DNA from 3 places in the Streptomyces sp. NPDC002564 genome. Region 3 is predicted to be linked to each of the others. Evidence: riboswitches for the same ligand, from Rfam matches in the RefSeq annotation. Region 3 holds a riboswitch; each other region holds the start of a gene.

Region 1 (9,795 bases), on a different contig from region 3:
GGCAGATGGCGCGCGAGGAGATCGGCCCGTTCGGCGGGGCCGCCGCGCTGCTCGCCACCTTCGCCATCATGATCATCCTGCTCGGGGTGCTCGCCCTGGTCATCGTCAACGCGCTCGCCGACTCGCCCTGGGGCACCTTCTCCATCGCGATGACCATCCCGATCGCCCTGCTGATGGGCTTCTACCTGCGGGTGCTGCGCCCCGGCCGGGTCAGCGAGGTGTCCCTGATCGGCATCGCGCTGCTGCTCCTCGCGCTCGTCGGCGGCCGGTGGGTCGCCGAGTCCTCGCTGGCCGACACCTTCACGCTCGCGCCCTCGACACTGGTCATCTGGCTGGTGGCCTACGGCTTCATCGCCTCGATCCTGCCGGTGTGGATGCTGCTCGCGCCGCGCGACTACCTCTCCACCTTCATGAAGATCGGCACCATCGTGCTGCTCGCGATCGGCGTCGTCGTCGCCCTGCCCACGCTGAAGATGGACCCGGTCACCGACTTCGCCTCGCGCGGCGACGGCCCCGTCTTCGCGGGCTCGCTCTTCCCCTTCGTCTTCATCACCATCGCCTGCGGCGCCCTGTCCGGCTTCCACGCGCTGATCTCCTCGGGCACCACGCCGAAGATGATCCAGAAGGAGACGCAGATCCGGATGATCGGCTACGGCTCCATGCTGATGGAGTCGTCCGTCGCGATCATGGCGCTGGTGGCCGCGTCGATCATCGACCCCGGCCTGTACTTCGCGATGAACGCGCCGGCGGGCGTCGTCGGCGACACCGTCCAGGAGGCGTCGAAGGCCGTCGCGGGCTTCGGGTACACCATCTCGCCCGCCGACCTCGCGCAGGCCGCCAAGAACGTCGAGGAGTCCTCGCTGCTCTCGCGCACCGGCGGCGCGCCCACCCTGGCGATCGGCGTCTCGGAGATCTTCTCCAAGGTCACCGGCGGCTCGATGCGGGCCTTCTGGTACCACTTCGCGATCATGTTCGAGGCGCTGTTCATCCTGACCGCGCTCGACGCGGGCACGCGCGTGGGCCGCTTCATGCTGCAGGACATGCTCGGGAACGTCTACAAGCCGTTCAGGCGGCTGAGCTGGAAGCCGGGACTCGTGCTGACCAGCGCCGCCGTCACCGGCCTGTGGGGCTACTTCCTGTGGGTGGGCGTGCACGAGCCGCTCGGCGGGATCAACCAGCTCTTCCCGATCTTCGGCATCGCCAACCAGCTCCTCGCGGCCGTCGCCCTCGCCGTGTGCACCACCCTCCTGGTGAAGTCCGGACGGCTCAAGTGGGCCTGGGTCACCGGCATTCCGCTCGCCTGGGACGCGACGGTGACGCTGACCGCGAGCTGGCAGAAGGTCTTCTCCGACGACCCGCGCGTCGGCTTCTTCCAGCAGCGCTCCAACTACCGGGACGCCATCGACCAGGGCACGATCCTGCCGCCCGCCAAGACCATGGACGACATGCACACCGTGGTCACCAACTCCACGGTGGACGGCGTCCTTTCGGCGACGCTCGCCCTGCTCGTCGTCGTCGTGATCCTCGACGCCGCCCGGGTCTGCGTGCGCCACCTCCGCACCCCCGACGCCTCACGGCTGAGCGAAGCCCCGTACGTGGAGTCGAAGTTGACCGCGCCCGCCGGACTCTTCGCGACCCCCGAGGAGAAGCGGGAGGCCCTGGAGCACAAGGACAGGGAACAGGAGCGGGCGACGGCCGGGCCGGGGGCGGGCGCGTGACGGCGATGCTGCTGCGGGGCCTGCGCTGGATGCGCTGGTACGTCAGGGAGTTGACCGACGAGTCGGCGTACGAACGGTATGTGGCGCATATCCGCGGGGACCATCCGGACGCAACCGTCCCCAGCCGACGCGCATTTGAGCGCATGCGGACAGAGCGGCAGGAGTCGGACCCCGAACAGGGCTTCCGCTGCTGCTGAGCAGGCACATTGACCCGTCCGTTATCCGGACGGGGGTTCCATACCGCGAGACTGTGGCTTAGATTTCCCGCACGTTAAGCATGGGATAAGTGAGGGAACGGGAGCCGCGATATGTCAGATGCGCCTGAAGTGGACCGACCGGTCGTGACACCGGTCCGGGTGGTCATCGCCGTCTGCCTCGTCGCGCCCTTCGTGGCGATGCTCTGGGTGAGCTCCTACGCCAAGGTCGACCCGACGCTCATCGGCATCCCGTTCTTCTACTGGTACCAGATGCTGTGGGTGCTCATCTCCACGGCACTCACGATGATCGCGTACAAGCTGTGGCAGCGCGACCAGCGCTCCCGCAGGGCCGCGCGGGCCCAGGGGGGTGCCGGACAGTGACCACACCCGCATCGACGACACTCGCATCGGGGACCGGCGGCGTGAACGGCGTCGCCCTCGCGGTCTTCATCTTCTTCTTCGCCGCGGTCACCGTCATGGGCTTCCTCGCCGCCCGCTGGCGCAAGGCCGAGAACGAGCAGAGCCTGGACGAATGGGGCCTGGGCGGACGGTCGTTCGGCACCTGGGTCACCTGGTTCCTGCTCGGCGGCGACCTGTACACCGCGTACACCTTCGTGGCCGTCCCCGCGGCCATCTACGCGGCGGGCGCGGCCGGCTTCTTCGCCGTGCCGTACACGATCCTCGTCTATCCGCTGATCTTCACCTTCCTGCCCCGCCTGTGGTCGGTCTCGCACAAGCACGGCTATGTGACCACCTCCGACTTCGTGCGCGGGCGCTTCGGCTCCAAGGGCCTGTCCCTCGCCGTCGCGGTCACCGGCATCCTCGCCACGATGCCGTACATCGCGCTCCAGCTCGTCGGCATCCAGGCCGTCCTGGACGTCATGGGCATCGGCGGCGGTCCCGACACGAACTGGTTCGTCAAGGACCTGCCGCTGCTGATCGCGTTCGCCGTGCTCGCCGCGTACACCTACTCGTCCGGCCTGCGCGCGCCCGCGCTGATCGCGTTCGTGAAGGACGGCCTGATCTATCTCGTCATCGCCGTCGCGATCATCTACATCCCGATCAAGCTCGGCGGCTTCGACGAGATCTTCCGGGCCGCGAACGACAAGTTCTCGGCGGCCAACGAGGCGGCGGGCAAACCGGTCGCCGGGCTCGCGCCGGGCGAGTCGGGGCAGTGGACCTACGCCACGCTGGCGCTCGGCTCCGCGCTCGCCCTGTTCATGTACCCGCACTCGATCACCGCGACCCTCTCCTCCAAGAGCCGCAACGTGATCCGCCGCAACACCACCATCCTGCCGCTCTACTCGCTGATGCTGGGCCTGCTCGCGCTGCTCGGCTTCATGGCGATCGCGGCCGGGGTGAAGGTGGAGAACGGCCAGCTGGCCATCCCCCAGCTGTTCGAGGACATGTTCCCCGACTGGTTCACCGGTGTCGCCTTCGCCGCCATCGGCATCGGCGCGCTCGTGCCGGCGGCCATCATGTCGATCGCGGCCGCGAATCTCTTCACCCGCAACATCTACAAGGACTTCCTCAAGCCGGACGCCACGCCCGAGCAGGAGACCAAGGTCTCCAAGCTGGTCTCGCTGCTGGTCAAGGTCGGCGCGCTGGCCTTCGTGCTCACCATGGACAAGACCGTCGCGATCAACTTCCAGCTGCTCGGCGGCATCTGGATCCTGCAGACCATGCCCGCCCTGGTCGGCGGCCTGTTCACCCGCTGGTTCCACCGCTGGGCGCTGCTCGCGGGCTGGGCGGTCGGCATGGTCTACGGCACGGTCGCCGCGTACGGGGTGGCCTCGCCGACGCAGAAGCACTTCGGCGGCTCGTCCGACGAGATCCCCGGCATCGGTGAGATCGGCTACATCGGCCTCACCGCGTTCGTGCTGAACGTGGTGGTCACCGTGGTCCTCACGTTCGTCCTGAAGGCCCTCAAGGCCCCCGAGGGCATCGACGAGACCTCCCCCGGGGACTACACGGCCGACGCGGGCGACCCCGGCGTCATGGAGGAACTGCCCAAGGCGACGGCGGGCTCCGGGCACTGACCCTGCCCCGCCGCTCCCCGCGCACGAACGCACGAACCCACGAAACTGACGAAGGCCGCCGGAAAACCGGCGGCCTTCGCCGTGCCGCTGTTGCACACTGCGCCCCATGGACATCACGATCAGGCCCGCCCGCCCCGAGGAGTACCCGGCGCTGGGCGATCTCACCGGACAGGCCTATCTCGGCGACGGACACCTGACGGACCCCGGCGACCCCTATCTGGGCGTGCTGCGGGACGTGGCCGGGCGCGCGGCGCGGGCCGAGGTCCTGGTGGCCGTGGCGGACGGCACACCGGACGCCGCGGTGCTCGGCTGCGTGACCTTCGTGCCCGCGCCCGGACCCATGTCGGACATCGCCCGGGAGGGCCAGGCGGAGATCCGCATGCTGGCCGTGTCCCCCGCCGCACGCGGCCGGGGCGCGGGCGAGACACTGGTACGGGAATGCCTGCGGCGCGCCAGGGAGGCGGGCCGCGACGGTCTCGTCCTGTCCACCCAGCCCTCGATGCACGCGGCCCACCGGCTCTACGAACGCCTGGGCTTCCGGCGCACCCCGCAGCGGGACTGGCAGCCGGTCGAGGACCTGACGCTGCTCACCTACGAGTTGACGTTCTAGGACAGTCTCCGCACGCCGACCCCTCGACGCCGACACAAGATGTGGGCCTGCTTCAGAAACCCGGCACAAGATGTATGCTCGTGCTCGCTGTCGTCGCAGGGGAATCCGGTGCAAGTCCGGAACTGTCCCGCAACGGTGTACGTGTACGCATTCGTCGTGCGCGGAGTCCGAGGACCTGCCGGCAGTGCACCCGTGCCGTCCGGCCCGGGTGCCGACCGTCCGGGCCTCGTGGAATGGGCCGGTGGACGCGGTACGCCACCCTGCCCGGGTGCGCCCGTGTGTGCCGATCCCCTCCCCCAGGCCCAGAGCCGAGCGAGGGAGAGCTCCACGTGACCATCGCGCCTGCCGAACCTGCGTCAGCGCTGTCGCTGCCGACCGCCGAGGGTACCGACGGGCCAGGGGCCGCGCTGCTGCGCACCCTGACCGACCTCACCGCCGACCTCCCCGACGCCGATCCCGGCCGGGTCGCCGCCGCCGCGTTGCGCGGCCGGTCGGCGCGGGCCGACGAGGCGGAGCTGCGGGAGCTCGCGACCGAGGCAGCCGCGGGGCTCATCTCCGAGGACCCGGCGTACTCCCGGCTCGCCGCCCGGCTCCTGAGCCTGTCCATCGCCGCCGAGGCGGCCTCGCAGGGCGTGCGCTCCTTCACCGAGTCGGTCGCCGTCGGGCACCGCGAGGGTCTGATCGCCGACCGCACCGCCGCCTTCGTGACCGCCCACGCGGCCCGCCTCGACGCGCTCGTGGACGCCGCCCACGCGGACGGCGCCGACTTCCGCTTCGGCTACTTCGGCCTGCGCACGCTGCACAGCCGCTACCTGCTGCGCCACCCGATCACCCGGCAGGTCGTCGAGACCCCGCAGCACTTCATGCTGCGCGTCGCCGCGGGCCTGGCCGAGGACGAGAGCACCCGCGCCGTCGACGAGGTGGCCGCGCTGTACGGCCTGATGAGCCGCCTGGACTACCTGCCGTCCTCGCCGACGCTCTTCAACTCCGGCACCCGCCACCCGCAGATGTCGTCCTGCTACCTGCTCGACTCCCCGCTGGACGAGCTCGACTCCATCTACGACCGCTACCACCAGGTCGCGCGCCTCTCCAAGCACGCCGGCGGCATCGGCCTCTCGTACTCCCGCATCCGCTCCCGCGGCTCGCTGATCCGCGGCACGAACGGGCACTCCAACGGCATCGTGCCGTTCCTCAAGACGCTGGACGCCTCGGTGGCCGCGGTGAACCAGGGCGGGCGGCGCAAGGGCGCGGCCGCGGTGTACCTGGAGACCTGGCACTCCGACATCGAGGAGTTCCTGGAGCTGCGCGACAACACCGGTGAGGACGCGCGCCGCACGCACAACCTGAACCTCGCGCACTGGATCCCCGACGAGTTCATGCGCCGGGTGGCCGCCGACCGGCCGTGGTCGCTGTTCTCGCCGTCCGACGTGCCCGACCTCGTCGACCTGTGGGGCGAGGAGTTCGACGCCGCCTACCGCGCGGCGGAGGCCGCGGGCCTGGCGAAGAAGACCATCCCGGCGCGCGAGCTGTACGGCCGCATGATGCGCACCCTCGCGCAGACCGGCAACGGCTGGATGACGTTCAAGGACGCCGCCAACCGCACCGCCAACCAGACGGCGGAGCCCGGCCACACCGTGCACTCGTCCAACCTGTGCACCGAGATCCTGGAGGTGACGGACGACGGGGAGACGGCCGTCTGCAACCTGGGCTCGGTCAACCTCGGCGCCTTCGTCGACCGGGCCGCCCAGGACATCGACTGGGAGCGCCTGGACGAGACCGTCCGCACGGCCGTCACCTTCCTCGACCGGGTCGTCGACATCAACTTCTACCCGACCGAGCAGGCCGGGCGCTCCAACGCCAGGTGGCGCCCGGTGGGCCTGGGCGCCATGGGCCTGCAGGACGTCTTCTTCCAGCTGAAGCTGCCGTTCGACTCCCCCGCCGCACGCGCCCTCTCGACCCGGATCGCCGAGCGGATCATGCTCGCCTCCTACGAGGCGTCCGCGGACCTCGCCGAGCGCAACGGCCCGCTGCCCGCCTGGGAGAAGACCCGCACCGCGCGCGGCGTGCTGCACCCCGACCACTACGGCGTCGAGCCGACCTGGCCGGAGCGGTGGGCGGCGCTGCGGGAACGTATCGCCGCGACCGGCATGCGCAACTCGCTGCTGCTGGCCATCGCGCCGACCGCGACCATCGCGTCCATCGCCGGTGTCTACGAGTGCATCGAGCCGCAGGTCTCCAACCTCTTCAAGCGCGAGACCCTGTCCGGCGAGTTCCTCCAGGTCAACTCCTACCTGGTGCAGGAGCTCAAGCGGCTCGGCGTGTGGGACGCCAAGACCCGTGAGGCGCTGCGCGAGGCCAACGGCTCGGTGCAGGGCTTCGACTGGGTGCCCGCGGACGTCCGCGAGCTGTACCGCACCGCGTGGGAGATCCCGCAGCGCGGCCTGATCGACATGGCCGCGGCGCGCACCCCCTACCTCGACCAGGCGCAGTCCCTGAACCTCTTCCTGGAGACGCCGACCATCGGCAAGCTCTCCTCGATGTACGCCTACGCCTGGCAGCAGGGCCTGAAGACCACGTACTACCTGCGCTCGCGCCCGGCGACGCGCATCGCCCGCGCGGCCGGCGGTACCCGGTCCGCCGCCGCGGCCCCCGTCCCCCAGCAGGTGACCGACCCCGACGCCGTCGCCTGCTCCCTGGAAAACCCCGAGTCCTGCGAGGCCTGCCAGTAATGAGCTCCACCACCCACAGCGAGAAGAACCTCCTCGACCCGGGCTTCGAGCTGACCCTGCGCCCCATGCGCTACCCGGACTTCTACGAGCGCTACCGGGACGCGATCAAGAACACCTGGACCGTCGAGGAGGTCGACCTCCACTCGGACGTCGCCGACCTGGCGAAGCTGTCCCCGGGCGAGCAGCACATGATCGGCCGTCTGGTCGCGTTCTTCGCGACGGGCGACTCGATCGTCTCCAACAACCTCGTGCTGACGCTGTACAAGCACATCAACTCCCCCGAGGCGCGGCTCTACCTGAGCCGTCAGCTCTTCGAGGAGGCCGTGCACGTCCAGTTCTATCTGACGCTGCTCGACACGTACCTGCCCGACCCGGAGGACCGCGCGGCCGCCTTCGACGCGGTCGAGGAGATCCCCTCGATCCGGGAGAAGGCCGAGTTCTGCTTCAAGTGGATGGACTCGGTCGAGAAGCTGGAGCGGCTGGAGACGCAGGCCGACCGCCGCCGCTTCCTGCTGAACCTGATCTGCTTCGCCGCGTGCATCGAGGGCCTGTTCTTCTACGGTGCCTTCGCCTACGTCTACTGGTTCCGCAGCCGCGGTCTGCTGCACGGCCTGGCGACGGGCACCAACTGGGTCTTCCGTGACGAGACGATGCACATGAGCTTCGCCTTCGACGTGGTCGACACGGTCCGCAAGGAGGAGCCCGAGCTCTTCGACGACGCGCTGCAGCAGCAGGTCACGGACATGCTCAAGGAGGCCGTCGAGGCCGAGCTGCAGTTCGCCCGCGACCTGTGCGGCGAGGGCCTGCCGGGCATGAACACCGACTCGATGCGCGAGTACCTGCAGTGCGTCGCCGACCAGCGGCTGCAGCGGCTCGGCTTCGCGCCGGTCTACGGCTCCGAGAACCCCTTCTCCTTCATGGAGCTGCAGGGCGTCCAGGAGCTGACGAACTTCTTCGAGCGGCGCCCCTCGGCCTACCAGGTCGCGGTCGAGGGCTCGGTCTCCTTCGACGACGAGTTCTAGCCCTGGCGCACGGCGCCCCCGGTGTGCCCGCCCGTCCTTCCCGGACGGTGCGGGCACATCCGTCGTTCAGCGCGCCCGGGCCCGCAGGACGAGCCGCTTGGGGTGCAGCGTGATGCCGATCCGGGTGTCGGTGTCGGTCTCGGCGACCCGTTCGAGACGCCACTTCGGGGCCACCGTGCCCAGGATCAGGGCGAGTTCGGCCAGGCTGAAGTGGTCGCCGGGGCACTTTCGGTTGCCGACGCTGAACGGCATCATCGCGAACTCCGGTACGTCACCGGCGCGTTCCGGATTCCAGCGGTCCGGGTCGAACTCCAGGTGCCGCTCGAAGGAACGCGGGTCGCGCTGCATCGCGTAGACGCTGTAGACGATGTCGGCGTCCGCCGGAATGCGATAGCCGCCCAGTTCGGTTTCGGCCACGGACCGGCGGGTGAATATCCAGGCCGCCGGCCGTATACGCATCGCCTCCGTGATGACATTGCGGGTGTGCGGCAGGTCCTTGAGATCGGCGAATGTGATCGCCCGATCCGGCGCCACGGAATTTACCTCTTCAACCAACCGCCTTTCCTGATCCGGGTGTTCGGTCATGAGATGGAACGTCCACGCCAGCGTCGACGCGACATTCTCCGCGCCGGCCACCACGAGCGAAACGACGTGGTCGTGGATCTCCTGATCGGTCAGGGGCCCGCCGGTTTCGTCCCGGGCCCGCAGCAATTCCGCGAGCAGGTCGTCCGGGCCGCCGGGACCGGACGCGCGGCGCTCCGCGACGATCTCGTCGACCAGCGCGTGCAGATCGGCGAGGGCGCTCTCGAACCGCCGGTTGGCGGGCGTCGGCACGCGGTAGAGCGGCCCGACCGAGAGCACCATGCGGCGGTAGAGCCCGTCGAAGACGGTGTGCAGCGAGTCGGCGATGCGGTCCGCCTTCTCGCCGATGGAGTCCACCTCCAGGAGCGAGCGGGAGACGATCCGCACCGCGGTGCGGAACATCTCGGCGCCGACGTCGACCGTCTCGTCCGGCCGCCAGCGGGCCGCCGTGGCGCGCGCCTCCTCCTCCATCACCTTGGCGTAGGCGGCGATCCGCTCGGGCCGGAAGGCGGGCTGCATCATGCGCCGCTGGCGCCGGTGCAGCTTGCCGTTGCTGGTCGCCACCCCCTTGCCGAGGAGCACCTCCAGGGTGTCCCAGAGGGGCCCGCCGACGATGTACTCCGGGTCCTTCAGGAGCGCGCCGACGAGCTCCGGGTCGCACACCGCGTAGGCCGTCCTGGGTCCCAGCCTGATCCGTACGAGGTCCCCGTGGTCGCGCAGCGCGGCCAGGAAGCCGAGGGGGTCGCGCACCAGGTGCAGGGCGTGGCCGAGCAGAGGCACCGCGCCGCGGACGAGCGGCGGGGTGCGCAGCGGGTCTCCCGACGTGGCGGGAGCGGGTATCGCGGATTCGACGCTCATTCCTCACCGACCAGTTTGTTTTCCGCCACTGCTTCTTCCG
Region 2 (9,795 bases), on a different contig from region 3:
ATCGACCCGGAGGCGTCCACGACGAACAGCACGAGATTGCCCTCGCGCCCCTCGCGGGTCGCCTGCCGCAGATCGTCCCGGCGCACCACCAGACCCGTACCGGAGCGGCCGCGCGCCTTCTGGTGCGGGGCCGCGGCCTGCACGGTGGCGGCCAGGTGCAGCTTGGTCAGGGCGCCCCGCGGGCGGCGCGAACCCGTCGTGCGGCCGTGCTCGGTGCGGGCGCGCGAGCGCCGGCCCGCCGCGCCCTCGCCGATGCCGGGCACGCTCAGCATCTTCGTGCGGAACGGCTCGGCGGCCCGTACCGCCTGCTGCTCGCCCGCGGCGCCGCCCGGCGCGGGCGCGGGCTCCCCCGGGTCACGGTCCGCGTCGTCGTGCCGGGGGCCCTGCTGCTGTCCGGGCAGCTCGGGCGACGGCGGTTCGGCGGAGGGGGACTGCGCGGAGGGGGAGTCGGGCGCACCGGAGTCGTCGGCCGGCGGCCGGCCGCCGCCACCGTCGGGACCGCCGCCGTCGGGGTCGTCGTCGCCCTCGGGCCCCTCGTCCTCGCGGGCCTCGTCGAGCGCCTCGTCGAGCTTGTCCTCGTCCAGGCCCGGCGCGTCGAAGGGGTTGCGGCGCCTACGGTGCGGCAGCGCGAGCAGCGCGGCCTGCCGCACGTCCTCGCTGTGCACGTCGGTGCGCCCCGCCCACGCGGCCAGCGCCGTCGCCGTACGGGCCATCACGATGTCCGCGCGCATCCCGTCGACCTCGAACGCCGCGCAGGTCGCCGCGATCTGCCGCAGCGCGGCGTTGCCGAGGACGACCTCGGGCAGCAGCGCCCGTGCGGCCACCACCCGGTCGCGCAGCGCCGACTCGTCCCCGGTCCAGCGGCCCGCGAAGCCCTCGGGATCGTCGTCGTAGGCCAGCCGCCGCCGCACCACCTCGACGCGCTGGTCGGTCTCCCGGGACGCGGCCACCTCGACGGTGAGCCCGAACCGGTCGAGCAACTGCGGGCGCAGCTCGCCCTCTTCGGGGTTCATCGTGCCGACGAGCAGGAACCGGGCGGCGTGCCGGACGGACACACCCTCGCGCTCGACGTACGAGGCGCCCATCGCGGCGGCGTCGAGCAGCAGGTCGACCAGATGGTCGTGGAGCAGATTGACCTCGTCGACGTACAGGATGCCGCGGTGCGCGTCGGCGAGCAGGCCGGGCTCGAAGGCCTTCACGCCCTCCGCCAGGGCCCGTTCGATGTCCAGGGCGCCCACGAGCCGGTCCTCGGACGCGCCGACCGGCAGCTCGACCATCCGCGCGGGCCGCGCGGCGGCGCCGCCCGACCCGTGCGGGCCGTCGGGGCAGCGGGGGTCGGGGGCGGCCGGATCGCAGGAGAAGCGGCACCCGGCGACGACCGGCACCTCGGGCAGCAGCGCCGACAGCGCGCGCACGGCGGTGGACTTGGCGGTGCCCTTCTCACCCCGTACGAGCACGCCGCCCACGGCGGGCGATACGGCGTTCAGCAAGAGCGCGAGCCGCAGGTCGTCCTGCCCGACGAGGGCGGTGAACGGATACGGGGTACTCACAGTGCCTCCTTGATGCGTGCGGGGTGGTGCGGGGCGGGGCCCTTCGGCGCGGCGGGCCCGCGGGCGGGCGCGGCGCCGGTCACGACGGCGCTCCCGGCGGGACGAACGGCAGACCCGCCGGTACGCCCTTCTCGATCAGGTCCAACAGCGCGCCCGTGTCCGCGTGTTCTTCGATCAGGTCGCCGAGCAGGTCGAGCTGCGTCTCGCGCAGCGTGTGGAAGCTGGTGTCGGGGGCGGGCACGAAGCGGCGCCCGGCCGCCCGGGCCACCTCGGCGAGGAACCGGCGCCGGAACCCGTCGCTCTCCAGCGCCCCGTGCCAGTGCGTGCCCCACACCTCGCCGACCCGGCAGCCGTCCAGGCCGTGTCCCCGGTCGTCGGAGACGAACGCCTCCCCGCCCAGCACCTCGGCCACGCCGTGGTGGATCTCGTACCCCTCGACGCGCTCCCCGAGGGCCTCGCCGACCGGCCGGGCCAGCGTCTTCTCGCGGGCGAACCGCACCCGCACCGGCAGCAGCCCCAGGCCGTCCACCGACCCGGCGCGCGACTCGACGTCGTCCTCGATGTGCTCGCCGAGCACCTGGAACCCGCCGCAGATGCCGAGCACCGGGCGGCCCTCGGCGGCCCGCCGGGCCAGCGCGTCGGCCAGGCCCCGCTCGCGCAGCCAGCGCAGGGCGGGCACGGTGCCGCGGGTGCCGGGCACCACGACGAGGTCGGCGTCGACGAGTTCCTCGGCCCGGTCCACGAACCGCACGACGACGCCCGGCTCCGCGGCCAGCGCGTCCACGTCCGTGAAGTTGGACATCAGCGGCACCGCGCACACGGCGACGCGCAGCACGTCCTCGCCGACCGGCGGCGCCACCACGGACTCCCGGACCGCGCCGCGCAGGGACACCCGCAGGCCGTCCTCCTCGTCGATCCCGAGCCCGTGCTGGAAGGGCAGCACGCCGTACGTGCGGCGCCCGGTGAGGCCGAGCAGCATGTCGAGGCCGGGTTCGAGCAGGGAGACGTCGCCGCGGAACTTGTTCACCAGGTATCCGGCGACGAGCTCCTGGTCGGCGGCGCTCAGCAGCGCCGTCGTCCCGAAGAACGACGCGAACACCCCGCCCCGGTCGATGTCCCCGACCACGAGGACGGGAAAGCGGGCGGCGCGCGCGATGCCCATGTTCACGATGTCGGTGCGCCGCAGATTGATCTCCGCGGGGCTGCCCGCGCCCTCGCAGATCACCGCGTCGTAGCGGGACCGGAGCTCGTCGAGGCAACCCACGACGGTGTCGAGCAGCGCGGCCCGGCCACCGCCCCGGAGCCGCTCGCCGGGCGCCGATCCGGCGGTCCCGAAGAATCCGCGCGCGCTCATCTCGCCCACCGGCCTGCCCATCAGCACGACCTGGCTCGACCGGTCGCTGCCCGGCTTGAGCAGCACGGGGTTCATCAGCGCGCTCGGCTCGACGCGGGCGGCCTGCGCCTGCATGGCCTGGGCCCGGCCGATCTCGGCGCCCTCGCGGGTGACGAAGGAGTTCAGGGACATGTTCTGTGCCTTGAACGGCGCGACGGACACGCCCTTGCGGGCCAGCCACCGGCAGATGCCGGCGGTCACGACGCTCTTGCCGGCGTCGGAGGTGGTCCCCGCGACGAGCAGTCCACCACTCATGATTGTCTCCCTGACGTTGCCGACCTCAGTGTCCGGTGTGCGGCCACCGCGACGCCGAGCGCCAGCCAGCTCACCCGCCGGGACAGCCGCACGGCGCGCTCGATGTCCGTCACCCGCACGGCGCGGCCCGCGCCGTTCAGGACCGGCCGGTGCTCGACCCGTCCCGCGTACGAGAGGGTCCCGCCGAGCCGCACGCCCAGCGCCCCGGCGAAGGCCGCCTCGACGGGCCCGGCGTTCGGGCTCGGGTGCTGCGCGGCGTCCGCGCGCCAGGCCCGTGCCGCGCCCCCGGGGGAGCCGCCGGCCAGGGTCGCGAGGGCCGCGGTGAGCCGGGCGCCGGGCCAGCCCACGACGTCGTCGAGCCGGGCGGAGGCCCAGCCGTAGCGGCGGTGACGCGGCGACTTGTGGCCGACCATCGCGTCCAGCGTGTTGACCGCGCGGAACCCGACGAGTCCGGGCACACCGCCCAGCGCGCCCCACACGAGCGCGCCGACGACCGCGTCGGAGGTGTTCTCGGCGACGGACTCCACGACGGCCCGCGCGATGCCGTCGGCGTCCAGCGCCTGCGGGTCGCGCCCGCACAGGTGCGGCAGCCGCTCCCGCGCCACCTCGATGTCCCCGGCCGCCAGCGCCCCGCCGACGGCCCGCGCCTCACGGCCGAGCGAGGTCCCGCCGACCACCGACCAGGTCGCGGCGGCGGTCAGCGCGACGCCCGCGGCGGGGGAGTGGCGCACGAGGCGGGCGGCGAGGGCGGCGGCACCCGTGGCGCCGCCGGCGCACACGGCGGTGTGCAGGGCGCCCCAGCCGCGGTGGTCGCGCCACAGCCGTCGTTCGACGGCACCCGCGGCACGGCCGAACGCGGCGACCGGATGGCCCCGGCGGGGATCGCCGAGCAGCAGGTCGGCGAGAAGGCCGGCGGCGGCGCCGTACGCGAAGTCGCGGTCGGCACGCACGGGCTCAGCCCGCCGCTTCGCTCGGCAGAGCGGGCGTACGCGGGGAGGGAACCGGCACCGGGCGGCCGAGCATGGCGATATGTCCTCACTCAGGGTGTCCGCGCCCTGGTTCGACGTGATGCGGTGGCGAGAGTTCCTGGCTCACGGGGAGATGCTCCCCGGTGACAGTGGCGGGACCGCGCCGGATTCGCACCGGCTTCCTCTGCTGCCGCCGTAGTTGGCCCCGGCAGTCCACCACGGCCCGCGAAGGCCCGTCAACTCGCTGTTGACCTGCGGCGGGAGAGTGTGTTGGGGCCCACAGCGGCTCCCGCGCACGCCCCGCACACACCGGTGGGGCGCGGGGCGTTCGCACGCTCCGCGCCCCACCGGGGACGAGCTGGTGTCAGGCGACGATGAGGAAGATCCCGTACGCCACCGCCGCCGCGCACAGCGCGAAGCAGGCGTACGCGCCGGTGCGGGCCAGTGCCGCCGGGCCGCCGCCGGAAGCGGTCGCCGCCTCCTGCTTGGAGAGACCGACGATGCCGAGGGTGAACAGGCCCACCAGGGCCACCGTGACCGCGAGGCTGACTCCGAAGACGGAGCCGAGTGCTGCCCAGTCGATGCTCATGCTGATCTGTCCTTACACCGTCGCGGGCCGGGCGGGGTCCGCCATGGCGCCGGTGGTGGTCGTGGTCGGGGCCGAGACGCCGGCCTTGACGGACGCGTCCGCGGTGACCGCCCCGGCCGGGGGCGGCGAGACGGCGGCGATCGCGGTGGTCACGACACCGGCGGGCTCGGTGGCCGGGGCGGTGTCGCCCGGCCGGATCGCGTCGTCGGTGACGTTGGTGTGGTCGATGGCGTCGCGCCGCGAGAGGGCCCAGATCACGGCCGAGCCGCCGACCAGGATCGCGGCGGTGGCCGCGATGCCCCAGGGGCCCTGCTTGGTGAGGAACTCCGCGCCCGCGCCGACCAGACCGGCGGCCGGCAGGGTCAGACCCCAGGCGACGAACATCCGGGTGGCGGTGGACCAGCGGACCACGCCGCCCCTGCGGCCCAGACCCGCGCCCATCACGGCGCCGGAGCAGGACTGCGTGGTGGAGAGCGAGAAGCCCAGGTGCGAGGAGGCGAGGATGACCGTCGCGGCGCTGGTCTGGGCGGCGAAGCCCTGCTGCGGCTGGAGGTCGGTGAGGCCCTTGCCCATGGTGCGGATGATGCGCCAGCCGCCCAGGTAGGTGCCGAGGGCGATGGCCACACCGGCCGAGACGATGACCCACATCGGGGGGTTCGCGCCGGGGTTGAGGACACCGCCGGTGACCAGGGCGAGCGTGATGATGCCCATGGTCTTCTGCGCGTCGTTGGTGCCGTGCGCCAGGGAGACGAGGCCGGCGGAGGCGATCTGGCCCACGCGGTAGCCCTTGGCGGTGGCCTTGGTGTCGGTGTTGCGGCCGATCCGGTACGTCAGGCGGGTGGCCAGCATCGCGGCGATGCCCGCCACGAGCGGCGCGGCGAGGGCCGGGATCAGGATCTTGGTGACGACGGTGCCGCCGTTGATCGACGACCAGCCCATCGACATGACCGCGGCGCCGATGAGGCCGCCGAAGAGGGCGTGCGAGGAGCTGGAGGGCAGGCCCACCAGCCAGGTCAGGAGATTCCAGAGAATCGCGCCGACGAGCGCGGCGAATATGACCTCTGTCTTGAGGCCGTCCTCGTTGACGATGCCGCCGGAGATCGTCTTGGCGACCTCGACGGAGAGGAAGGCACCGACGAGGTTCAGCACGGCGGACATGGCCACCGCCGTCTTGGGCTTCAGAGCGCCGGTCGAGATGGTCGTCGCCATCGCGTTGGCAGTGTCGTGGAAACCGTTCGTGAAATCGAACACGAGAGCGGTGACGATCACGATCCCGAGGAGAAGCGTGATGTGTTCCATTTACCCAGGCTTCTGTTGGACGTCAGTGGCATGTGGAACGTAGGCAACCCGGGTGAACGGAAAGTGAACTGGGCCGGGCGGTGCGGTGACCCGAAGCGGAGCGCCGTCGCCCTGTCCGTGCCGGGCGGCCGAAGACGATCGTACGGAGGCAGGCCGTCCGCCCCGCAAACTGGCCGGAGTGTCGGGTTCCGCCATCCGGCGGCCCACCCCCGCCCGCACCCTCGCGGCACCCCCGCGGAACCGCCGGGGAGATCCTGGTCACCCGGCCCCGCCCGCCGGCCGGACCGCCCGCCACCCCAAGCGGAACGGCACGGGCCGCGCCGCCCCCGACGTTCCGTCCCGGCGCCCTGCAGCGACCGGCCCCCGGCTGGCAGGATCACCGCATGACTGAGCAGCGGGAGCACGGGGACCACACGGGCCAGCAGGACGGCCACGCGGCACGCGACGCGATCGGGCGGGCCTGGGACGAGCTGGTGGACACGGCCGTCAGGACGGTGCGGGACGGCCTGGTCGTCGGCACCTCCGGCAATGTGTCGGTGCGCGTCGGCGACACCGTCCTCGTCACCCCGAGCGGCGTCCCCTACGACCGGCTGCGGCCCGAGGACGTGGTCGGGGTCGACCTCCGGGGCCGGCAGGTCCTCGGCGACCTCGCGCCGACCAGCGAACTCCCGCTGCACCTGGCGATCTACCGCGCCACCGACGCCGAGGCGGTCGTGCACACCCACGCCGTGCACGCCACCGCCGTCTCGATGCTGGTCCGCGAGCTCCCCGCCGTCCACTACATGACCGGCATCCTCGGCGGCCCCGCCCGCGTCGCGCCGTACGCCCTCTACGGCACCGAGGAACTCGCCGCGTCCATGCTGGAGGCGCTGCGCGACCGCACCGGCTGCCTGCTCCAGAACCACGGCACGGTCACCTACGGCGGCACCCTCTCCCAGGCGTACGACCGCACGGCCCAGCTGGAGTGGATGTCCCGCCTCTGGCTCACCGCGTCCGGGGTCCCGGGCCGCGCCCCCTCGCTCCTCTCCCCGGCCCAGCTGCGCGAGGCGGAGGCGAAACTGCGGGGCTACGGCCAGCCGGCCCGCTGAGCCGCCGGGTCACCCCGCGGGCACCGCCCACTGGCCCCGGAGCCCTCGCCCCCGGACACTGGGACGGTGCGCCCAGCCAAAGCGACGGCAGCGGCCGTCACCGCAGTCACAGCCGCCCTCGGGACCGCCGCAGCCGCCATCGCGGCGGGCCGTTTCGCCAGCGACGCCGCCCTCAAGGCGCCCGCGGGCCGTCCCCTGCCGACCGAGCCGCGCCTGACCGTGCACGCCACGGCCGCCGGCCAGATCACCCTGACCCGGTCGCTGGCCAGCCTGCGCCCCGGCACGTACGGGCTCAGCGGCAACGGCACCCACGCGGTCGTCGGCCCCGTCCTGGAGTCCGCCCCGCACGAGGCCGACACCGTCGTACGCCGCCTCGAAGCCGTCACCCACGGCTCCCTGGACCCCGGCGCCCGCGTCTGGCTCACCCCGCAGGTCCACATCGGGGACCCGCACGCCGCGCTCGGCCTGGACCACGCGGACATCGACATCCCCGGCGAACTCGGCGGCCTGCCCGCGTGGTTCGTGCCCGGCGCCCGCGACACCTGGGTCATCACCGTGCACGGCCTGGGCACCACCCGCGAGCACCCCATGGTCGTCATGGACTTCCTGCACCGCCTGCAGCTCCCCGTCCTCGACCTCGCCTACCGCGGCGACCTGGGCGCGCCCCGCTCCCCGGACGGCCTCGGCCACCTCGGCGAGACCGAGTGGCGCGACCTGGACGCCGCCATCCGCTACGCCGTGCGCAACGGCGCCGAGCGCGTCGTCCTGCACGGCTGGTCCACCGGCGCCGCCATGTGCCTGCACGCCGCCGTCCACTCCGCGCTGCGCGACCGCGTCAGCGGCCTCGTCCTCGACTCCCCGGTGCTCAGCTGGGAGACCACCCTGCGGGCCCTCGCCGGTGCCCGACGCACCCCGGGGCCGCTCCTTCCGCTTGCGGTCCGTGCGGCCCAGGGCCGCACCGGGCTGCGCGGCGACCGCACCCTGGCCGCCGCCGACCCCGCCGCCCTGTCGGTCCCCACCCTCGTCGTGCACGGCCCCGGCGACGCCGTCGCCCCCTGGGCGCTCTCCCGCCGCCTGGCCGAACAGCGCCCGGACCTGGTCACGTTGCACACCGTGCCGGACGCGCCGCACGGCGCCATGTGGAACGCCGACCCGGCGGGCTACGAAGAGGCGCTGCGCCGCTTCCTCACGCCCCTGATGTGACCGCGGGGGCCGCCCTCCCCGGCGGCCCGCACGGCCCCCTCGCGCCGCCTGCGTCCTCATTCCGTTTGGGTTTTCGGACCGTCAACAGGAAGACTGCTCCCGTGACGTCCCGTACCCCGCGCGACTCCAGGCTCCGACTTGTCCACGCGCCCTACCCGAAGGCCGAAGAGCGAGGAGAGGCCAGGCGCGACAGCACACGACCCCTCTCCGCCGCACCCGGCGCGATGAGCGGCCGCCGCACGCGCCGTCCCGCGCCCCGGCCGCCCGAGGGCACCCCCGCCCCGGCGGAGCTGGCCCGGCGCGCCCGCGCCGGTCTCGCCGCCGCCGCACGGGTCGCCCGCTGGGCCGACGCCGCCCTGCGCCCGGGCCCCGGCGGCACCGGCGCGACGCCCGACGGCAAGGGCACCCTCTCCGACACCACCGCCGAACGGGCCGCCGCCGAGCTGGGACTGACCGTCGGTCAGGTCCGCGCCGACTGGGACACCGCCCGCCTCGCGGGCCTCATCGAGGTGCACGGCGACAGCGCCCGCCCCGGCTGGCGGCTGCGCGCCTGGAACCGCGACGACACCGCCGTGCTGCGCGGCTGGGTCGCCCTCTTCGACGCCTGGTCGCTCGCCCACCCGGCGCCGGACGACCTCGCCCCCGCGGCCGTCGCCGAGTGCGTCGAGGCCATGCCCCAGGTCCTGTCCTTCCTGCAGCTGTCGGCGGGCCCCGTCCCGGTGCCGCAACTGCTCGACCTCCTCGACCAGCGCGTCACGGAACTGCGCACCGAACGCTGCGAGATCGCCTACGGCCCCCAGCCGGCACCGGTCGCCGCCGTCGCGGTCCCGCCGGACGTCCCGCTCGCCGACCTGCTCGACTGGGCGCTGCACGGCCTCGCCGCCGTCGGCGCGCTGACCTGCGCCGACGGACAGGCCACGCTCACCCCGCTGGGCAGCTGGGCGGTCTGGGTCAAGCTGGAGCAGATCTGCGTCGCCGCGCAGAGCCCCGCCGGACACATCGAGCAGTCCGCCGAGGACATGCTGCGCGGCTGCGCCCGCCTGCGGCCCAACGCGGCCCGCGCCGAGTACCGCGCCTGGCTCGCCGCCCGCCCCGTCGGCAGCGCCGTCACCGACCTGCTCACCGCCGCCCGCGGCGAGGACGCCCTGCTGCGCGGCCTCGCCTTCGAGGCCCTGCGGGTCGTCGGCGCGCCCGCCGAGGCCGAGGTGCGGGCCGTCGTCGACGAACCCCCGCTGCGCCCCTACGCCCTGCTCTGGCTCGCCGAGCAGGAGGGCGCCGACCCCGAGGACGTCCACCTCGTGCTCACCCGCGACGAGTCGACGTGGCTCTGGGTCGACACGGCGGCGGCCGTCGCCGACCACGGGGAGGCGCAACTCCTCGTCCGCCACCTGGAGTCGGCGGTCCAGCCCACCGTGCCCGCCCTCCTGGACGAGGTGCGCCGCATCGGACA
Region 3 (9,795 bases):
CACGCCGCCGGCGTGCGGGTGATCGGCACGGCCTCGGCGCGTCACCACGACGCGCTGCGCGAGCGAGGCGTCACGCCGGTCGACTACCGGGGCGACGACGTCGCGGCGCGCATCCGCGCACTCGCCCCCGCCGGGGTCGCCGCCGTCTTCGACCACATCGGCGGCCGGGGCATCGTCGACTCCTGGCGGCTCCTCGCGCCGGGCGGCACGCTCGTCTCGTACGGCAGCGCATCGACCCGCGACGACGAGGGCTCCAAGCAGTGGCCGGTGCTCAAGCTGCTCGGCCGCGTCTGGCTGTGGAACGCGCTGCCCAACCGCCGCCGCGCCTACTTCTTCAACGTCTGGGCGGGCCGGGCCCTGGCCAAGGACCGCTTCCGGGCCCGGCTGCGCGCCGACCTCACCGAGGTCTTCGCCGCCGCCCGCCGCGGTGACGTGACCGCGCAGATCGCCGCCCGGCTGCCGCTGGACCGGGCCGCCGAGGCCCTGCGCCTCGCCGAGTCCGGCACGGTCGTCGGCAAGGTCGTCCTGACCCCGTGACCCGGCACGGCCGCGCGCCGTCAGACGGGACGGGCCTCCTGCCAGACGTGCCCGCCCGCCCCCTGCTCCGCGAGCCACTCCCCCAACTCCGCGACGGCGCGGGCGTCGAGGAGCGCGGGATCGACCGTCGTCCGCAACTGGTGCGCCACTCCGGAGTCCCGCAGCAGGCGCAGACTGCGCAGCGCGGGAGCGGCGCTGCCCCGCGTTCCGGTGACACGGTCGTACGCGGCCGGCGCCGCCTTCACGTCGAAGCCCACCCAGTCGACGAGGCCCTCGTCCAGCAGCCCGGCGAAGCGGCGGGGAAAGGCGCCTCCCGTGTGCAGGGCGACACCGAACCCCAGGTCGCGCACCTCACGCATGGCCGGCGCGAGGCCCGCCTGCAGCAGCGGTTCGCCGCCCGAGAAGACCACGCCGTCCAACAGGCCCCGGCGCCGGACGAGATGGCCGGTCACCTCCGCCCAGTCGACGGTCGCGGGACCGCGCGGGTCCAGCAGCCCGGGATTGTGGCAGTAGCCGCAGCGCCAGGGACAGCCCTGGCAGAAGACCGTGGTGACCAGGCGGCCCGGCCAGTCGCAGGTCGACAGCCGGGCCCAGCCGCCGACGCGGATCACACCGCGGCTTCCTGGAAGTGGACGCGCTCGGCGTGCTCGCCCTTCTTGCCGATGTTGAAGGAGGAGACCGGCCGGTGGTAGCCCATCACCCGCGTCCAGACCTCGCACTCACCGCCGCACGTCGGGCAGGCGGGGTGTTCACCCGCCAGGTAGCCGTGCTCCGGGCAGATCGAGAAGGTCGGGGTCACCGTCAGATAGGGCAGCGAGAAGCGCTCCAGCGCGCGCCGCACGAGGGCACGGCAGGCCTGGGCGTCCGAGATCCGCTCGGACATGTACAGGTGCAGGACCGTGCCGCCGGTGTACATCGTCTGCAGGTCGTCCTGCATCTCCAGTGCCTCGAACGGGTCGTCGGTCCATCCGACCGGCAGTTGCGAGGAGTTGGTGTAGTACGGGTTGCCGTCCGTACCGGCCTGGAGGATGTCGGGGAAGCGGCGCCGGTCCTCCTTGGCGAACCGGTAGGTGGTCCCTTCGGCCGGGGTGGCCTCCAGGTTGTAGAGGTGGCCCGTCTGCTCCTGGAACTCCACCATCCGCGCCCGGACGTGGCCGAGCAGCCGGACCGCCAGCGCGTGCCCCTCGGCGCCGGTGATGTCGTGGGCGTCGTGCGTGAAGTTGCGGATCATCTCGTTGACGCCGTTCACGCCGATCGTGGAGAAGTGGTTGCGCAGCGTCCCGAGATAGCGCTTCGTGTACGGGTACAGGCCGCCGTCGATCAGGTCCTGGACGGTGACCCGCTTGATCTCCAGGCTGTCCCTGGCGAGCCCGAGCAGCCGGTCGAGCGCGTCGAGGAGCCCGGCCTCGTCGCCCGCGTGCAGATGGCCGAGCCGGGCGCAGTTGAGGGTGACCACACCGAGCGAACCGGTCTGCTCCGCGCTGCCGAACAGGCCGTTGCCGCGCTTGAGGAGCTCGGTCAGGTCCAGCTGGAGGCGACAGCACATCGAGCGGATCTGGTTCGGCGCGAGGTCGGAGTTGATGAAGTTCTGGAAGTAGGGCAGCCCGTACTTGGCGGTCATCGCGAACAACCGCTCGGCGTTCTCGCTCTCCCAGGGGAAGTCCGCGGTGATGTTGTACGTCGGGATGGGGAAGGTGAAGACCCGCCCGGTCGCGTCACCGGCCGTCATCACCTCGATGTACGCGCGGTTGATCAGGTCCATCTCGGCCTGGAGCTCCCCGTAGGTGAAGTCCATCTCCCGGCCGCCGACGACGGGTATGTCCTCGCGCAGGTCGGGCGGGCAGGTCCAGTCGAAGGTGAGGTTGGTGAACGGCGTCTGGGTGCCCCAGCGGGACGGCACGTTGAGGTTGTGCACCAGTTCCTGCACGCCTTGGCGGACTTCGTCGTAGGACATGGCGTCCTTGCGCACGAAGGGGGCCATGTAGGTGTCGAAGGAGCTGAACGCCTGGGCGCCCGCCCACTCGTTCTGCAGGGTGCCGAGGAAGTTGACGATCTGGCCGACGGCGGAGGAGAAGTGCCGGGGCGGGGCGGAGTCGATCTGGCCGGGGACCCCGTTGAACCCTTCGGTGAGCAGGGTGCGCAGCGACCAGCCGGCGCAGTAGCCGGCCAGCATGTCCAGGTCGTGGATGTGCAGGTCCCCCTCGCGGTGGGCGCGGCCGACCGCCTCGGGGTACACCTGGTCCAGCCAGTAGTTGGCGACGATCTTCCCGGCGGCGTTGAGGATGAGGCCGCCCAGCGAGTAGCCCTGGTTCGCGTTGGCGTTCACCCGCCAGTCGCTGCGGTCCAGGTATTCGGTCACCGAGTCCACGGCGTTGATGTGCGTCACGGTCTGCGTCACGACAGCCCTCCCACGAGGCGGTACGGAGATGGGTCCTCACCGCGCGAAGCTGCGCGGGAGGCGGTCGGCAGGGGTCGGGCTCGGACCGCCGTGCGGCCGCTCACCGTTGCGGGGCAGCCCCGGATTCGCACCGGGTTCCCTGATGTCCCGGCAGGCGCTGTGGGCGCCCGCCGAACCGACAGCCGAAACACTACATCTGGTACCAACAGCGACATGCCGGGCACAACATATTGAGTGACGAAGGGCCTTGAGGGAGGGACTTAGGGCCCGGCGGGATGCCGCCGGGCGGGTCGCCGCGGGATGCCGCCGGGCGGGTCGCCGTCAGAAGATGGACAGGCCCGTGAGCGTCGTGAAGCGGTCCAGCGCCGCCACGCCCGCGACCGAGTTGCCGCGCCGGTCGAGGCCGGGGCTCCACACGCACACGGCGCACCGGCCGGGCACCACCGCGATGATGCCGCCGCCCACCCCGCTCTTGCCGGGCAGCCCCACCCGGTGGGCGAAGTCGCCGGCCGCGTCGTAGGTGCCGCACGTCAGCATCACCGCGTTGACCTGCTTGGCGCGGCTGCGGGTGAGCAGCGTGGACCCGTCGGCCCGTATCCCGTGCCGGGCCAGGAACCCGGCGGCCAGCGCGAGGTCGCCGCAGGAGGCCGCGACGGCGCACTGGCGGATGTACTGGTCGAGGAGTTCGGGCACCGGGTTGGTGATGTTGCCGTACGACGCCATGAAGTGGGCCAGGGCCGCGTTCCGGTCGCCGTGGGCGGCCTCCGACGCGGCCACCTCCTCGTCGAAGCCGAGCGCGTCGTTGCCCGACTCGGCCCGCAGGAACGCGCGCAGGGCGCCGGAGGCGTCGCCGGTCAGGGTGTGCAGGCGGTCGGTGACGACGAGGGCGCCCGCGTTGATAAAGGGGTTGCGGGGGATGCCGTTCTCGTACTCCAGCTGCACCAGCGAGTTGAAGGGGTTGCCGGACGGCTCGCGCCCCACGTGCTCCCAGAGGGCGTCCTCCTCCAGGGACAGCGCCATGGCGAGCGTGAAGACCTTGGTGATGGACTGGGTGGAGAAGGGGTGCTGCCAGTCCCCCACGCCGTACACCGTCCCGTCGAGGTCCGCGACGGCCATGCCGAAGCGGTCCGGGTCCGCGGTGGCGAGCGCGGGGATGTAGTCGGCGGGGCGCCCGCGTCCCGGGGTGGCGGCGATCTCGGTCGCGATGCGGTCCAGGACCGGCTGGAAGGAGGCGGGCACACTGACTCACTTTGACTTCGTACGGTGATGCTTGCGCCACACCTTAACGTCACCGGAGCCCGCGGCGGGGAACGACGTCACCGACGGCGCGCACCGGCCCCCACCCCCCTGCTGACCTGGCCGGACGCCGCCCCAACAACTCGGTTGCCCGGCGCCGGGGACGGTGACAGGGTCTCGGCCATGCCTACCTTCCCCGCGCCCGACGGAACCGAGCTCGCCTATCACGTGTCCGGGGACGGAGGAGCAACCGGCGACGGCGGCTTCGGAGCCGCTCCCGTGATCTGTCTCCCCGGAGGGCCGATGCAGGCCTCCGCGTACTTCGGTGACCTCGGCGGACTCGCCGCGCACCGCCCGCTGGTCATGCTGGACCTGCGCGGCACCGGAGACTCGGCGGAGCCGGACGACCCCGCCTCGTACCGCTGCGACCGCCTCGTGGACGACGTCGAGGCCCTGCGGGAACATCTGGGCCTGGCCACGGTGGACCTGCTCGCGCACTCGGGCGGCACGAATCTCGCGGTCCTCTACGCGGCGCGGCACCCCGAGCGGGTCGGCCGACTGGCGCTGATCACGCCGAGCGTCATGGCGGTCGACGTGCCGGTGACCGGCGCCGTGCGGCGCGAGACGGCGCTCCTGCGCCGGGACGAGCCGTGGTTCCCGGCCGCCTTCGCCGCCCTGGAAGCCGTCCTGGGCGGCCGGGCCACCCCGGAGGCGTTCGCGGCGCTCGCCCCCTTCGCCTACGGGCGCTGGGACGCGGCGGCGCGGACGCACAAGGCCGCCGAGGCCGGCCAGCGCAACGACGCGGCCGCGGCCGTCTACGGCTCCGAGGGCGCCTACGACCCGGCCGCCACGCGGGCCGCGCTCGCCCGGTTCGGCTCCCCGGTGCTCGTGCTCGCCGGGGAGTGCGACCTGAACTCGCCGCCGCCCGCCCTGGCCGAGCTCGCCGGACTCTTCCCGTACGCCGAGCTCGTCGTCCAGCCCGGCGCCGCGCACTTCCCGTGGCTGGACGACCCGGCACGCTTCGTGACCGCCACCGCCGCCTTCCTGGGCTGACCGGCCCGCGCCGGTGCGGGCGCCGCGGGCCGGGGAGCCCGCGGCGCCCCGCGGATCACCAGATCCGCACGCGCTCCGCCCGGTCGAGCCACAGCCCGTCGCCCGCCACCGTGCCGAACGCCTCGTGGAACTCGTCGAGGTTGCGGACGATGTTGGCGCGGAACTCCGGCGGCGAGTGCGGGTCGATCGTGAGGTACTGCTGCTCCTGCTCCTTGCGGCGCTTGGTGCGCCAGCAGTACGCCCAGTTCATGAAGAGCCGCTGCGAGCCGGTCGTGCCGTCGCTCTCGGGCATCGGCGCACCGTCCAGGGCGATCAGGTACGCGGTGTGCCCGATGGTCAGACCGCCCAGGTCGCCGATGTTCTCGCCGACGGTGAGCGAGCCGTTGACGAACTCGCCGGGGAGGTTGCGCGGCGAGAAGGCGTCGTACTGCTTCACGAGCGCCTTCGACTTGGCCTCGAAGGCGGTCTTGTCGGCCGCCGTCCACCAGTCGTTGAGGTTGCCCGCGCCGTCGTACTGCGCGCCCTGGTCATCGAAGCCGTGGCCAATCTCGTGGCCGATGACCGCGCCGATGCCGCCGTAGTTCTCCGCCGGGTCGGCGTCGGGCGAGAAGAACGGCTTCTGCAGGATGCCCGCGGGGAAGCAGATCTCGTTGGTGCCCGGGTTGTAGTAGGCGTTGACGGTCTGCGGGAGCATGAACCACTCGTCGCGGTCGACCGGCGAGCCGATCTTGGCGAGCTCGCGGTCGGACTCGAACGCGGCCGCCGCCTGCGCGTTGCCCAGCAGGTCGTCCGGCGTCACCCGGAGCGCGGAGTAGTCGCGGAACGTGTCGGGGTAGCCGATCTTGGGCCGGAAGGTGGCGAGCTTCTCGTAGGCCCGCTCCTTCGTCTCGTCGGTCATCCAGTCCAGGCGCTCGATGGACTGGCGGTAGGCCTCCAGGAGGTTGGCGACGAGGTCGTCCATCATCGCCTTGGAGGACGGCGGGAAGTGCCGCGCGACGTACTGCTTGCCGACCGCCTCGCCCACGGAGCCCTCGACGAAGGCGACGGCGCGCTTCCAGCGGGCGCGCAGCTCCGGGGTGCCGTTGAGGGTGCGGCCGTAGAACTCGAAGTTGTTCCGCACGAAGGCGTCCGACAGGTACGGCGCGCAGGCACGCAGCACGCGCACCAGCGTCCAGTCCCGCCACTGCTCGATCGGCACCTCGGCCAGGACCCCGGAGAGGTGCGTCAGGTAGGACGGCTGGCGGACGCAGGTCTCGGCGATGGTGGCGTCCGAGCCGCCCAGCGCGGCGGCATAGCCCCGCCAGTCGAACTCCGGCGCCAGCGCGACCAGTTCGTCCAGGGTCGTGAGGTTGTACGTCTTGAGGACGTCGCGGGTCTCGGCGCGCTCCCAGTGCCCGGCGGCCAGCCGCGTCTCCAGGTCGAGGACGGTCCGCGCGGCGGCGGCGGGGTCCGCGTGGTTGCCGAGGGCGAGCAGCTCGGTGAGGTGGCCGAGGTACTTCTCGCGGATCTCGGCGAACTTCTCCTCCCGGTAGTACGACTCGTCGGGCAGGCCGAGGCCGCCCTGGAGGACGTTGAAGAGGTAGCGGTCGGAGTTCCGGTCGTCCGAGTCGATGTAGGAGCCGAAGAGGCCGGAGCCGCCGATCCGCTCGAAGCGGCCGAGGAAGGCGGCCAGCTCGCGGGTGTCCCGCAGCGCGAGGACCTCGTCGATCAGCGGCTGCGCGGGGGCCAGGCCCCGCGCGGCGATGGTCTCCTCGTCCATGAAGGAGGCGTACAGCGCGGCGATCTTCCGCGCGTCCTCGGAGGCCGCGGCCGGATCGGCCGACGCCTCCGCCGCCAGTTCCTGGATGATCGTCTTGACCTGCTGCTCCGCGGTGTCGGCCAGCTGCACGAAGGGACCCCAGCTGGAGCGGTCCTCGGGGATCTTCTCGGTGTCCAGCCAGCTGCCGTTGACGTGTCCGAAGAGGTCGTCCTGCGGCCGGATCTCGGGGTTCATGCCCGGTCGGGCGTCATCCAGAATGCTCATCCGGGCAGCCTATGCGAGTGACGCCGTCCGGCACGAAGGACCGCGGCCCCGGACCCGCGGTCACCGGGCAGGGGGCGGCCCCGGGACCGCACGTGCGTTCCCCGGGGCGCGGCACACCAACTCGCGCACAAAACATCCCAATAGGAGCGATAAAGTATCGCGTCAACCTTCGTACGCCTGTGACACCCAGGAGAACATCTGTGACTGTCGCCATCGTCCCGTCCGAGGATGCCACGGAGTCCGCCGAAGCCGTCGCCGCGGAGACGGTCCCCGCCCCGGCGGTCGCCGTCGATGCCGGGGATCCCGCGGCCGCCGAGGCCGTCGCCCGGGACGCCCGGGACTTCGGGGCCTACGCCCGCACCGGCGGCTGGGCCTTCGGTCTCAAGGTCGCCCGCAGCGTGCGGCCCGGCGGGCAGGGCGCGGGCGAGACGCCGAAGATCTCGGCCAAGGAGTTCGCCGAGCTCGCGGGCTGCTCGGCCGACCGCGTCATGCGCTACTACAAGGCCTGGGACAAGGCCGCCGACGACGGGATGGTCCCGCACTTCGAGGCGCTCTCCCCCGGCATGGACGTGGAACTGCCCGACGCCGACGTCTGGTTGACGTACTACGCCTCCCGCTCCAGCGCGCTCAGCCAGCGGGGCGAGGCCATCACCGAGGCGGCCGAGGCCGAGGGCATCCGCCCCACCAAGGCCCTGGAGGTCGCCGAGAACCCCACCGCGCTGCGGGCCGCGATCCTCGCCGACCCCGGCACGGCCGAGGCGGCCCGCAAGGCGCTGATGGACCGCATCGACGAGGACCCGGCGCTGCGCACCGAGCTGGTCCGCGACATCGTCCGCGCCGACGACCTCAAGAAGGCCGTGGCGGCCGAGGCCAAGGCGGGCGACCGGGTCGACTACGTCCGCCAGATCGTGGAGAAGGGCCAGGTCAAGACCCCCGCGGGCCAGATGATCGACGCCCCCGCCGAGCTGCGCGAGGAGGCCGAGCGCCACCTGTCCCTCATCGACGAGCTGGACGACGGCGAGGAGTCCGGCGAGTGGGCGCGCGAGGCGTACGACACGGTCCGTGACCTGGTCGCGCAGACCGTGCAGAGCAACCCGGAGCTGCGGGTGCAGGAGCGGCGTGCGAAGTTCTACAGCAGCCTGCAGAAGGCCACCAAGGTCTTCGAGGAGCTGACGTTCGACGACGTGGACGACATCGACGACATCTACGAGGACGACATGGTGCGCCGCCTGGAGGACCTCCAGCAGGCCATCGGCGCGTGCATCACGGCGCTCCAGACGGCGACCGCCCCCACCCAGGCCCCCGCCGGTGCCACCGGCGGGGAGGAGCCCCCGGCGCGGCCGGAGAGCCCGGCCAACGCCAACGAGTGGATCGCGTCCTGATCCCGCGCCCCGGCGCACCGAGCGGGTCCGCGCCCCGGAGCCGTCCCGTACATCCCTCGGCTGATCACGGCCCGCCGCCGTAGCACTCGAGTCGTACGCGAGGACCCGCAGCGGGAGGGATTCGCCGCCGGAGCCCGGCTCATAGCTTCTTGATCACGTCACATCGCTGATCGATCGAGAGGCCTCGGATCCATGTACGTCAAGGCAGTCGCCCCCGAGTACCAGGGCGAGCTGGGCGCGCAGCTGACCGTCAACTCCTCCTACGAGGACGTGCGCGCGACCGCGGGCCGCGCCCTCTCCCGGGCGGGCGGTGCGGCCGAGCGGGCGCGCGCCGCCCTCGCCCTGGCCGAGGCGAGCCGGCGGCTCGGCCGGGTCGGCGAGGCGGGCGAGGCATGGCGGCAGAGCTACCGCAGCGCCCGCGCCGCCGGGGACGGCGGAGCGATGGCCTGGGCGCTGTGGAGCGGCGGCACCCTGGCCAGACAGTGCGGCGCGCTGCGCCTCGCCCGGCGGCTCCTGGCGCACTCGGTCGAGCTGGCCGCGGGCAGCGGCGACCGGCTGGCCCGCGGCTACGCGCTCGCGGGCCTCGCCGAGACGGGCCGCATCCAGGGCGACTACGCGGCCGTCGCCGCGCTCCACGAAGAGCTGCTCGCCCAGGGGCGTGCGCACGGCGAGGCGCGGCACATGGTGTGGGCGATGACCGGGATGGCGCAGATGCACCGCAACTCCGGCGAGCACGCCAAGGCCCTGGAGCTGTTCGAGGAGTCGGTCAGGATCGCCGCCGCCGCGGACGACGCCCGGGGGCGTGCCTGGTCGCTGCGGGGCGTGGCCGACGTGCTCTCGCTGCGGGGCGAGCCGGACCGGGCGCTGGCACTCCTGTCGGAGGCGGAGGCCGTGTGCCGGGCGATGGACCTGGCGAGTGCCCTCGCCTACAACCACAAGATGCGCGGCAACGTCCTGTACCGCGCCGGGCGGTACGCGGCGGCGCGCGAGACGTACGCCGTCGCGCTCGACGAGTTCACGGCCATGCGGGAGCCGCGCGGCACCGCCCTGTCCCGGCTCGGCCTGGCCAAGTGCCGTGCGCGGCTCGGCGCGCAGCCCCGGGAGACCCTCGCCGAACTGGCCGTGCTGGAGGCCGACTTCGACCGGATGGGGCTGCGGCACGCCCG

The links. Region 3 has a riboswitch for cobalamin ahead of ACFYXE_RS10845 (ribonucleoside triphosphate reductase). Riboswitches for the same ligand answer to the same signal wherever they lie in the genome.
Region 1: linked by a shared signal. The riboswitch ahead of ACFYXE_RS03760 (ribonucleoside-diphosphate reductase subunit alpha) and the one ahead of ACFYXE_RS10845 (ribonucleoside triphosphate reductase) in region 3 are both predicted to bind cobalamin.
Region 2: linked by a shared signal. The riboswitch ahead of ACFYXE_RS37550 (cobalamin biosynthesis protein) and the one ahead of ACFYXE_RS10845 (ribonucleoside triphosphate reductase) in region 3 are both predicted to bind cobalamin.

Annotation. Positions count from the first base shown of each region.
Region 1 is NZ_JBIARE010000001.1:818,966-828,760, reverse strand. It holds gene ACFYXE_RS03785 (carbon starvation CstA family protein) at 1-1,718, shown strand, start outside; gene ACFYXE_RS03780 (YbdD/YjiX family protein) at 1,724-1,915, shown strand; gene ACFYXE_RS03775 (DUF3311 domain-containing protein) at 2,027-2,296, shown strand; gene mctP (monocarboxylate uptake permease MctP) at 2,293-3,954, shown strand; gene ACFYXE_RS03765 (GNAT family N-acetyltransferase) at 4,061-4,564, shown strand; cobalamin riboswitch at 4,626-4,762, shown strand; gene ACFYXE_RS03760 (ribonucleoside-diphosphate reductase subunit alpha) at 4,894-7,293, shown strand; gene ACFYXE_RS03755 (ribonucleotide-diphosphate reductase subunit beta) at 7,293-8,315, shown strand; gene ACFYXE_RS03750 (cytochrome P450) at 8,382-9,755, opposite strand; gene cyc1 (epi-isozizaene synthase) at 9,752-9,795, opposite strand, start outside.
Region 2 is NZ_JBIARE010000022.1:244-10,038, reverse strand. It holds gene ACFYXE_RS37560 (putative cobaltochelatase) at 1-1,550, opposite strand, end outside; gene ACFYXE_RS37555 (cobyric acid synthase) at 1,630-3,198, opposite strand; gene ACFYXE_RS37550 (cobalamin biosynthesis protein) at 3,195-4,148, opposite strand; cobalamin riboswitch at 4,256-4,399, opposite strand; gene ACFYXE_RS37545 (hypothetical protein) at 4,531-4,755, opposite strand; gene ACFYXE_RS37540 (inorganic phosphate transporter) at 4,768-6,054, opposite strand; gene ACFYXE_RS37535 (class II aldolase/adducin family protein) at 6,438-7,142, shown strand; gene ACFYXE_RS37530 (alpha/beta hydrolase) at 7,209-8,345, shown strand; gene ACFYXE_RS37525 (hypothetical protein) at 8,447-9,795, shown strand, end outside.
Region 3 is NZ_JBIARE010000002.1:1,030,801-1,040,595, reverse strand. It holds gene ACFYXE_RS10855 (medium chain dehydrogenase/reductase family protein) at 1-537, shown strand, start outside; gene ACFYXE_RS10850 (anaerobic ribonucleoside-triphosphate reductase activating protein) at 558-1,148, opposite strand; gene ACFYXE_RS10845 (ribonucleoside triphosphate reductase) at 1,145-2,935, opposite strand; cobalamin riboswitch at 2,984-3,130, opposite strand; gene ACFYXE_RS10840 (glutaminase) at 3,257-4,174, opposite strand; gene ACFYXE_RS10835 (alpha/beta fold hydrolase) at 4,355-5,224, shown strand; gene ACFYXE_RS10830 (M13-type metalloendopeptidase) at 5,280-7,247, opposite strand; gene ACFYXE_RS10825 (hypothetical protein) at 7,448-8,629, shown strand; gene ACFYXE_RS10820 (tetratricopeptide repeat protein) at 8,822-9,795, shown strand, end outside.